Regions from separate parts of the Cobetia sp. PDI-12MA genome, predicted to be linked through region 2. Evidence: riboswitches for the same ligand, from Rfam matches in the RefSeq annotation. Region 2 holds a riboswitch; the other holds the start of a gene.
What was found. A riboswitch is a leader RNA that binds a small molecule or an ion and turns the genes downstream of it on or off. The one in region 2 is predicted to bind thiamine pyrophosphate.

Region 1: linked by a shared signal. The riboswitch ahead of AC5WNI_RS06070 (ABC transporter ATP-binding protein) and the one ahead of tenA (thiaminase II) in region 2 are both predicted to bind thiamine pyrophosphate.

The regions. Positions count from the first base shown of each region.
Region 1 is NZ_CM183351.1:1,415,082-1,420,611, reverse strand. Features, by position in the region: gene AC5WNI_RS06080 (potassium/proton antiporter) at 1-156, opposite strand, end outside; gene AC5WNI_RS06075 (phosphotransferase family protein) at 294-1,259, opposite strand; TPP riboswitch at 1,447-1,560, shown strand; gene AC5WNI_RS06070 (ABC transporter ATP-binding protein) at 1,619-2,371, shown strand; gene AC5WNI_RS06065 (ABC transporter permease) at 2,368-3,135, shown strand; gene AC5WNI_RS06060 (ABC transporter substrate-binding protein) at 3,282-4,574, shown strand; gene AC5WNI_RS06055 (MFS transporter) at 4,688-5,530, opposite strand, start outside.
Region 2 is NZ_CM183351.1:3,012,476-3,018,005, reverse strand. Features, by position in the region: gene AC5WNI_RS12895 (peptidylprolyl isomerase) at 21-299, shown strand; gene thiC (phosphomethylpyrimidine synthase ThiC) at 432-2,441, opposite strand; TPP riboswitch at 2,568-2,708, opposite strand; gene tenA (thiaminase II) at 2,869-3,528, opposite strand; TPP riboswitch at 3,675-3,801, opposite strand; gene AC5WNI_RS12880 (TIGR04282 family arsenosugar biosynthesis glycosyltransferase) at 3,955-4,656, opposite strand; gene AC5WNI_RS12875 (TIGR04283 family arsenosugar biosynthesis glycosyltransferase) at 4,673-5,434, opposite strand.

The sequences.
Region 1 (5,530 bases), 1.6 Mb from region 2:
GATGCCCAGGACGCCATCTTCACCCGCCAGCATGCCAAGACCGAGGAACAGCAGTAGCAGCGGCATGCCAAGACGCGCCGAGACGCGGCTGGCCAACACGCTCAAGGCGATCAGCGTGCCTGCCAGCAAGAAATAATAATTCAGGTTCTCTACCACGAGTGCTCCCCCGCCAAGCCCTACATCAGATCTCGAATGACGTCCATGACGACTCACCCACAGTATTCCATGTCAGCGAAGGGGCTGCAGAGAAATTTCACACCTTTCATGTACTTGCAGTGTACAGCACGCGAATTTCACGCCAGGCTGCGCGGCGAGACCCAGGCAGGGGCTGCCGCAAGCTCAGCATAGGACCGCGGGCCGAATGCCTCCATCGCCCACAACAGCGCACGGCACAGCTCACGCTGGCCATCGAGATCGACCATGCGCCCATGGCGCGAATAGCCCTTCATGAAGGCCTGACGCTGCTCCGGCGTTTCCAGCAGCAACTCCACCAGCGCCCAGTCGAACTCGATCGGCGCCCACACCAGCGCTTCCCAATCGCTCCATACCCAGCCGGTGGCGGCGCACAGATACTGATCGGCGCGCATGTCCGGCAGACACCACACCGCGCGAGTCGGCGCCGGGAAGGTGCGCTTGAGCAGCGTGCCGAGTTCCGCGCGACGCGGGTGATGGGCCAGAAAGCGCGTGACGCGGGCATTCCAGTGCAACAGCGGCATCGGCTGCGCCAGCGGCTGACCGAAGCCCGACACCGTATCCTGATGCAGGCGACCGAGCTGGTCGCCCAGCAGCTCACAGAAGGTGATGCTGAGATTGCTCGGCTGACCGCTGGACCACGGCAGGTGCCAGATGGGCGCGCCATCGAGACGCCCCAGGAAGGTCAGGGGCAGCGGCGGAATCGGCAGGCGCGCGGGCAAGGCGCCCGCCAGTCGCGTCAAACCCTCCGGCGTCGCCCAGCGATCGGCACCGAAGACCCCGCGCATGGCGTGCCAGAAGGGGTCGTGGTCTGGCCCGGTTCGCGCCAGCTTGATCAGCCCCGGCGTGCCGCCACGCTGGCGCCACAGCCAGTTGGCGCTATCCGGCCAGGCGAGTGCCAGCGGTTCGAGCGGTTGCCCCAGATAGGTCGAGAGCCGTCGAGTCAGTGACTCCTCGGGCCAGCCCCTGGGCACGGGGTGCGGCTCCCCCGTGGCGTCAGCTGCGCTCGGCCGTCGCGGGGGGACGGGATAGCTGGAACAGGTCGAGAGATCCGGTGTGTCGGGCATGATGATCTCCTTGGGCAACACGTCTTGTTACAGTCATGTTCAGCATACCCAAGGCGTGCCACATCGGCATAGTCCGTTTCGCCCCACTCAGGAAAGCCAATCAGGAAAGCCACTCAAGAAAGTCGCCGTCTCCCCTGCCCCGACTTGCGTCGGACAAGACACCGGCAAGACAGTGACGTTACACTGTCGGCCTGGATGGGGGTGCCCGAGAATGGGCTGAGAGTCGCAGCGATACGTCGCGCGACAACCCCTGGAACCTGATCCGGTTGATACCGGCGGAGGGAATCCCCGACGCGTGCCCTGCACGGCGCGTCACCTGCTTCCTCCTGCCGGCACGCCGCCTGACCACGGAATTGCCTGTGTCGCTGGGACTCACCCTCAACAACGCACGAATCGATTACGCCGGCCACACGCTGTTCCGCGATATTTCCGCGCGTCTGGAGGCTGGTAGCTGGACGGCACTGCTGGGGCGCTCCGGCTGCGGCAAGAGCTCGCTGCTGCGCCTGCTGGCTGGCCTGGAAATGTCAGATCTCCACCAGCTCGACCTCGCCACCGATGACGGTCAGCCGCTGACCGACCGCGTGGCCTGGATGGCGCAGCAGGACCTGCTGCTGCCGTGGCGGCGCGTCATCGACAACCTGTGGCTGGGCGATGACCTGCGCCGGCGGCCGCGCAATCGCGAACTCGCCCATGAGCTTCTGGCCGCGGTCGGGCTTGAGGGTCGTGAGCAGGCCTGGCCGGACGCCCTCTCCGGCGGCCAGCGCCAACGCGTCGCTCTCGCCCGCACGCTCTATCAGCAGGCGCCGATCGTGATGATGGATGAGCCGTTCTCGGCGGTGGATGCCATCACCCGTCTGGAGCTGCACGATCTGGCCAGCCGCCTGCTCAAGGGCCGCACCGTCCTGATGGTGACCCACGACCCGCTTGAGGCATTGCGCCTTGCCGATCAACTGCTGGTGCTGCGCCCGTCGAGCGCCCCGGGCCACGGCGCCGAGCTTGAGCATCTGCCGGGGCTTGGCGCCGTGCGGCCGGTGCCGCTGGATGACCCGGCCCTGCCGCCGGCGCAGGCGCAACTGATCGCCCGCCTGCGTGATAGCGAGGAGGCCGCATGAAACGTCTGCACGCCATGCGTCACCTCGTCATCAGTACGCTGCTCCTGCTGGGACTTTGGCAGCTGATCATTGCCGTTACCGCCGTACCGCCCTACATTCTGCCCACGCCCCAGGCCGTGCTCGAGGTGCTGATCCAGAAGGCACCGCTGCTGGCCCATCACGCTGGCGTCACCATCAGCGAGATACTGGCCGGGCTGGTGCTGGGCATCCTGCTCGGGCTTTCCACCGCGCTGGCGCTGGCCTTCATCCCCCGCCTGCGCCGTACGCTGTTGCCGATGCTGCTGATCAGCCAGGTGATACCGCTGTTCGCGATCGCCCCACTGCTGGTGCTGTGGCTCGGCTATGACATGCTGTCCAAGGTAGTGATGGCGACGCTGATCATCTATTTCCCGGTCGCCTCCACTGGCTACGACGGCCTGCGCCAGACCCAGCAGGGCTGGCTGGATCTGGCCCACACCCTGGGCGCCAGCCCATGGCGCAGATTGATCCACATCCAGCTGCCCGCCGCACTGCCGGCGCTGGCCTCCGGCATTCGCATGGCCGCGACTGCCGCCCCCATCGGCGCCGTCATCGGGGAATGGGCCGGTGCCAGCCAGGGGCTGGGCTATCTGATGCTCAACGCCAACGCGCGCATGGAGATCGACCTGATGTTCGCCGCCCTGCTGGTGCTGGTTGCCTTTTCCCTGCTGCTCTATTTCTCGCTGGATGCGCTGCTGCGCACCCTGATGCCCTGGCACCGCGACCGGCTGACACGTCTGAGCTGACACGCCTTGCCTTCGGAAAAATACTGCATGACCGCATGACCGCATGACCGAAAGACGCAACGACGCTCGACACAAACTGCAAGAGCCTGACGACTGCCGCCCACGAACGGCAGCACCACTACCCTGTGATCACAAGGAACTCCGCCATGTCTCATTCGTCATCGGCGCCACGGCGCAAAGCACAGCCGACACGTTCACCGCGTGCCTCGCTGCTGTCCACCGCCTTCGCCACCCTGCTGACCACGCTGTGCCTGAGCAGCCTGCCAGCCACTGCCATGTCGGCCCACGCCGCCGAGGCAGAACCCGCCGCGACCAGCACCCAGTCAGCGCCGGAAATCGTCGCTCAGCAAGCCGAGGTCGGAGTGAACGGCGACTCAACCGCCTCCGCGCCGGTGGCGAGTCAGGAAGCCGTGGAAGCGACTGCCGGCGCCGCCGAGCAGGCGAAGAACGGTGCTGAACCGACCGCGGAAGCCACGCCAGCCGGCGACGAACAGAGCGCTGATGCTGACTCGAAGGACGTTGCCAAGGACGCTGCCACCGCCGAGCAGCCGCTGACGCAGTTCAAGGTCATGCTCGACTGGTACACCAACCCCGGTCACGCCCCGCTGGTGCTGGCACAGGAGCTGGGGCTGTTCAAGAAGCACGACCTTGATGTCGAATTGATCGCCCCCGCCGACCCGAGCGTGCCGCCCAAGCTGGCTGCCGCCGAGCGTGTCGATATCGCCATCAGCTATCAGCCGCAACTGCACCTGCAGATCGATCAGGGCCTGCCGCTGGTGCGTATCGGCACCCTGGTCGCCACGCCGCTGAATGTGGTGGTGGTGCGCGCCGACAGCGACATCCAGTCGATCGCCGACCTCAAGGGCAAGCGGGTCGGCTACTCGGTCGGCGGTGTCGAGGAAGTGCTGCTCTCCACCATGCTGCAGCACAGCGGCCTGACGCTGGATGACATCACGCTGACCAACGTCAACTTCTCGCTGACGCCGTCACTGCTGACGCGCAAGGTCGATGCCGTCACCGGCGCCTTCCGCAACTTCGAGCTGGCCCAGATGGCTCAGGAAGGCGTCAAGGGCCGCGCCTTCTACATCGAGGAAGAAGGCGTGCCGACCTATGACGAGCTGATCTTCGTCGCCAACAGCGACAGCTACGAGCGCAAGCAGGCGCAGTACGCCGGCTTCCTCGCCGCCGTCGGCGAAGCCACCGCCTGGATCATCAACCACCCGGACCAAGGCTGGGAGATGTTCCGTGACTCCGATCCGGCACTGGATACCGAGCTCAACAAGGAAGCCTGGTACGCCACCCTGCCGCGCTTCGCGCTGCGTCCTGCCGCGCTGGATGCCGGCCGCTACCGTGACTTCGAGGACTTCCTGTTCGAGCGCGGCATGATCAAGAAGCGCCAGTCGCTGAGCCACCTGGCCGTCGACGTCAACGCGCCCTGAGACGTTGAGCGCTTGAGCGCGCCCCATGCAAAACGCCCTGCCGGAATCTCCGACAGGGCGTTTTGGGTTTAGGTCCGGCTCACTCTCGCCATCTTGTACCGATTCCACAAGCGCTAGCGGCGGGCCAGGCGACGCGACAGCCACAGGATCTGCAGCGGCTGGATCACCAGCGCGATCATCAGCACCGCGACCAGCAGCGGCATGCCTTCCAGCGCGCCACTCGGGGTGCTGACCAGCAGTCCGGCGCCCACATAGCTGCCGGCGGCAGAACTCAGATGCTGCACGGCACTCTGGGTGCTGGTGAAGGCTGCCCGCTCGTGATCGGCGGGAATGAAGCTGTTGAGCGTATTCTGGGTCACACGCCGCGCCGACGAGAACAGCATGTAGGCGCCAAAGCCGATCCAGATCAGCGACGGCCCCGGCGAATGCAGCAGGAAGGCCCAGCCGACCAGCGCCGTCATCAGGCAGGTGATGGTGCCCGGCCAGACACAGCCATAGCGATCACACAGCCGCCCCGTCAGCTGCATGCCGACCAGCGACAGCCCGCCGCCGATCATGTAGAGCCCGCCGAGATCCTCCCGCGGCAGGCCCAGATTGAACAGCAGATAGCTTGCCAGGTTGGGAATCACCAGGAAGTTGCTGAACATCGCCGTGGCGATCAGCGCCAGCCCCAGGCGATGGTCGGGCTGGGCCAGGATGTTCAGGATCGTGGTGCCCTTGCGGCTGCGCAGGCGGGTCTCGGGGTTATCGAGATGACCGCGGATCGGCGGCAGTATCCAGGCCAGCAGCCCGCACACCAGCAACGCCAACAGCGCCACTGCGCGAAATGGCGCCTGCCAGCCGAAGCCCTGCGACAACCACAGCGCAAACGGCAGCCCCAGCACCGAGGCCACCGAGAAGGCACCCATCACCAGCCCCATGGCACGCCCCCGGCGGACTCCCGGCACCACGTCGAT
Region 2 (5,530 bases):
ATCAGTGACAGGTGATAGACATGGCACAGGCCACAGCGCGTCATATTCTCGTTTCCAGCGAAGAACAGTGTGCAGCTCTCAAGACCGAAATCGAGAACGGCCGCGATTTCGCTGATGCCGCTCGCGAGCACTCCTCCTGCCCGTCCGGCCGCAGTGGCGGCGACCTGGGTGCCTTCGGCCCGGGCATGATGGTCAAGGAATTCGACGAAGTCGTGTTCAGCGCCCCGATCAACACCGTGCAGGGCCCGGTGAAGAGCCAGTTCGGTTATCACCTGCTGGAAGTCACCAGCCGTACGTGAGCCTTCTGTCACGCTCATGAGATGTCATGAGCGTTTGGCAGGATGTGACGAAAACGCCCCGACCATCACTGGTCGGGGCGTTTTTTGTGTCGCTTGGCAAGTCAGCTTCCCTGTGCGCCGTCAGGCGCTTGACTAGACCTCCTGATAGAGCTGGCTGCCTTCACGCTTGAACTTGTCTGCCTGCTCCTGCATGCCGGCCATCACGCTGTCGGCATCGCCGGTCAGGCCATGCTCATTGGCGTAATCACGCACTTCCTGGGTGATCTTCATCGAGCAGAACTTCGGCCCGCACATGGAGCAGAAGTGGGCGACCTTGGCCGAGTCCTTGGGCAGCGTCTCGTCGTGGAAGCTGCGCGCGGTGTCCGGGTCCAGGCCCAGATTGAACTGGTCTTCCCAGCGGAATTCGAAGCGTGCCTTGGAGAGCGCATTGTCACGACGTTGCGCGCCTGGATGGCCCTTGGCCAGATCGGCGGCATGCGCGGCGATCTTGTAGGTGATGATGCCGGTCTTGACGTCGTCCTTGTTGGGCAGGCCCAGGTGCTCCTTGGGGGTCACGTAGCAGAGCATGGCGCAGCCGAACCAGCCGATCATCGCGGCACCGATGCCGGAGGTGATGTGGTCGTAACCCGGGGCGATGTCGGTGGTCAGCGGACCGAGGGTATAGAAGGGCGCCTCGTCACACTCGCTGAGCTGCTTGTCCATGTTCTCCTTGATCAGGTGCATCGGCACGTGACCCGGACCTTCGATCATGACCTGGACATCGTGCTGCCAGGCGATCTTCGTCAGCTCGCCGAGCGTCTCGAGCTCACCGAACTGGGCGGCGTCGTTGGCATCGGCCACCGAGCCCGGGCGCAGGCCATCGCCCAGCGACAGGCTGATGTCGTAGGCCTTGCAGATTTCGCAGATGTCCTCGAAGTGGCGATAGAGGAAGCTTTCCTCGTGATGCGCCAGACACCACTTGGCCATGATCGAGCCGCCGCGCGAGACGATGCCGGTCACGCGACTGGCAGTCAGCGGCACATAGCGCAGCAGGACGCCGGCGTGGATGGTGAAGTAGTCGACGCCTTGTTCGGCCTGCTCGATCAGCGTGTCGCGGAAGATCTCCCAATCGAGGTTCTCGGCCACGCCATCGACCTTCTCCAGCGCCTGATAGATCGGCACCGTGCCGATGGGCACGGGAGAGTTGCGCAGAATCCATTCACGGGTCTCGTGGATGTTGGCGCCGGTCGAGAGGTCCATCACGGTGTCGGAACCCCAGCGGATCGCCCAGGTCATCTTGTCGACCTCTTCCTCGATGGAGGAGGTGACCGCCGAGTTGCCCAGGTTGCCGTTGACCTTCACCAGGAAGTTGCGGCCGATGATCATCGGCTCGCTTTCCGGGTGATTGATGTTGGCGGGAATGATGGCGCGGCCGCGTGCGACTTCCTCACGCACGAATTCGGCGGTGATCTCGTCGGGCAGGTTGGCGCCGAAGCTGTGGCCCGGGTGCTGGTGGCCCAGAATGCTCTCGACGGCTTCGCTGCCCTGATATTCCTCACGCAGCGCGATACGACGCTGATTCTCGCGAATCGCGATGTATTCCATCTCCGGCGTGATGATGCCCTGGCGCGCATAGTGCAGCTGGGTGACATTCTTGCCCGGCAGGGCACGACGCGGGCGATGGTCCAGCTCGAAGCGCAGTGACGACAGGCGCAGGTCGGCCTGGCGCACGCGGCCATATTCACTGCTCAGCTGATTGAGCTGTTCGGTATCACCGCGTTCCTCGATCCACTTTTCGCGCAGCGGTGCCAGACCCCGGCGAATATCGATCTCGACCGCCGGGTCGGTGTAGGGGCCGGAGGTATCGTAGACGACGATCGGCGGGTTCTCTTCCAGACCGCTGGAGGTCTGGGTCGGAGAGCAGACGATCTCGCGCATCGGCACGCGGATGTCCGGACGGGAGCCTTCGATATAGATCTTGCGCGAGCCGCTCAGCGGCGCGATGGCGGCGGCGTCGACTTGTGCTTCGCTGGCGAGGTGGCGGCTGCCATCCTTGCGAACGGCGCGCGCGCGTGCCTTGGGGGCAGACTCAGGCTGCGAGGCGAGCGGTGACTCGGCGGCGTTGGTGGCTTGCGGGTCTTGTGTTGTCGGGGCAGTGCTCATGCAGGTCTCCTCAAAGGGCGACGTCACGGCTGACGTCATCATGGGAAGACCGTGCGCAGGGAGAGGATGGTCGTCGCCGACTCCTTGCCAACAGGTGGCCCGGGAGCGAGGCGGCCGCGCGCAGCGGCTGGCCATCAGCTTGATTCCTACGCCGGTCCTAACCGGTTCAGGTTCCACGGGACCCCTTGCTGGCAAGCTCGCGCGTCAGGGCGGCGAAGCATGCATGCAGGATCTCAGCCGGTTCCACCGGCACCCCGTCAAGCGTGTGCAGATTTCAATGCGAGAGTGTGTTGCCCGAAGCGTCAGGCTTGCCCCGGGGAGCGTTCTCTCATCCAGGCTCTGTTGGCCTGTCAGTCGTGCCATCCATGGGGGATGGCGTCATCCCGAGCGGCTCATGGCGAGCACCGGGACGTCAGTCTGTGATGACTCAAGCGCGATCGAGACCCATCTGCCAGAAGTCGATCTCGAGTCGCGTGGCGTCACGGAAGACATCGACCAGTTCACCCAGTCGACGCTCCGAGACCTCCGAGAGTCGCGCATCCAGCCATTCACGCTCGGCTTCGACGGCTTCCTTGAAGTCATCGCTTGAGTACATCGCGATCCAGTCCGCGTACGGGTTGTTCTCGATCTCGGTGGTGTCTTGATCGAGCAGCCACTCGGCGATCTCGCCGTAGCCGATCAGGCAGGGCGCGAGCGCCACGTGCAGATCGAGCAGGTCGCCGCGCTGGCCGCAATCGAGCACGTAACGGGTATAGGCCAGGGTGGCGCGCGATTCCGGCAGCTCGCTCAGATCATCCTCGCTGATGCCCCACTCGCTGCAGTAGCCGATATGCAGATCGAGCTCGGTATTGAGGATGGTGTCGAGACTGGCCGTGGCCTGACGCAGCTCCGCGAGGGTGCGGCTCTTGTAGGCGGCCAGCGCCCAGGCACGCGCGAAGTGGATCAGGAACAGGTAGTCCTGCTGCAGGTAATGGCGGAAGGACTCCTCCGGCAGACGACCTTCGCCCAGCTGGCGAACGAAGTCGTGCTCGAGATAGTCACGCCATTCCTCGGCGCAGGCACTGGTCAGGTCGTTGAAACTAGGCATGACGCATCCCTCGGTGAGCGTGCTGACGACCCGTGATGGGGCGGCAGTTCTCTGGCGCAAGCGTGGCCAGTACCGGAACAGGAGCAGGGGAAAAGCGGGGGAGGTGCCGACAGTCACCGTGAGAAAGTGGTGACGTTATCGAGTGGCATCGCTTCACGCTTGATCCCTACGCCGGTACTAGCCGGATCAGGTTCGGCGGGATCGTCATTCACGCAAGGACATTGCCTGCGCATGACATCTCAGCCGGTCTTACCGGCACCCCGTCAAGCTGTGACATATGAGTCACGATGCAGCGAGTGTAACAGCCCTGCGGCGCAGAAGAAGGGCAGTGTGAGCAAAAATGCATACGACTTTGGGAGGCCTGCCGAAGGTGTGAAGAGCCTCAAGCGGGCTTGTGATGAGCCTCGAGCGGGTTCATGGACAGTCTCAAGCGACAATGTCCGCCATGAGCGCCGGCAGGTGGCGCGACAGTCGCGCAAGGTCACGCGGCTCATCGACATCCCAGCTGATCGGCAGGCAAGAGTACGTTCTGCCTGCCCGTGCCAGCCGCGCCAGGGTGTCCCGGCAGACATGGGCGTGGCTCCAGCGTGGCAGCAGGAAGGCTTGCGGGCAGGGCGCCTTGAGGCCGATCAAGCCATAGCCCCCATCCTCGGTGGGCTGCAGGACCGCGTCGTGAGTGCGCAGTCTGTGGGCTGCCTCGCGCAGGCGCTGGCTGTCCAGCGCCGGCAGGTCGGAGCCCATCAGCAATACCGGCCCCTCGGGTAGATGTCGGGCCATGGCCCGGGACATCCGTTCACCGAGGTCCCCCTGTGGCTGTACCTCGAAGGTGAGGTCGGCTGAGGTGTCGACAACGCTTCGCAGCCGGGCTTCCAGCGCCACCTGCAGAGCCGCCTGTTCAGGTGTCTGTCTCGACGGCTCGGCAGCGGGCGTCAGCATCACCACGACCTTGCCAAGGCGCGCGGCGCAGGCCTGGTCAGCGATATGGCACAGCATCCGCTCATAGAGTCGAGCTGCACCCTCGGGGCCGAGTGCGGGGATCAGGCGTGTCTTGCAGTGGCCGGCGATGGGCAGGCGACCGAAGATGATGAGGGTCGGGCGCACCTCTGACGCGGCATCAGTTGTGGGCAAGGTAGGCAACGCCGCATCACGCATGGGGCATGCCGCGCTGCTCACAGGCCTGCGCCGCGGCGCGATAGCCGTAAAGGCGTGCCAGGCGTGCAGGGGAGACGCCGCACCAGGCCGCCAGCCGCAGTCCCCACATCTTGACGATGGTGCGCCAGACGCCGTGGGTCTCCCAGCGCCGACCGCTGGTGGTAACGCGCGCCGTCAGGTTCATTGGCGGGGTCAGATGTTTGAGCTGGGCACTCAGCCAGATATCTTCCATCAGTGGCATGTCGGCAAAGCCACCGATGGCCTCGAAGGTCGAGCGCTGCACGAACTGGGTCTGGTCGCCCGTGCTGATGCTGGTCAGCCGCGAGCGCAGATTCATCATGGCGGCGATCATCGGTAACCACGGCGACTCGCCCTTGATGCTGACATCGAAGCGGCCCCAGTCGCTGCGGCGATGCGTCGTGACGGCCTCCTTGAGCAATGCCAGCGCATTGTCGGGCAAGTCGGTATCGGCATGCAGAAACAGCAGCCATTCTCCGCGTGCATGCGCGGCTCCGGCATTCATCTGGCGTGCCCGGCCCGGCTCACTGCCCAGCACGGCATCACACAGCGGATGGGCCAGTGAGGGGGTGCCATCCGTCGAACCGCCATCCACCACGATCACTTCACAGTCCCCTCCCGCGCGCAGGCGATTCAGGGCGATCAGGGTTTGCACGATGCCGGCTGCCTCGTCATGCACCGGCATCACGATGCTCAGCCAGGGAGCGCGCGTCAGGTGCGTGCATGTGCTTGGCAAGGAGTCCTGGCTGGCGGGCGTCCGTGCTGCTGGGGGTGGCTGCTGGTTCATGGCGGCAGGCTCCGACGATGGCGTATCCGTTGGATCATACGCAGG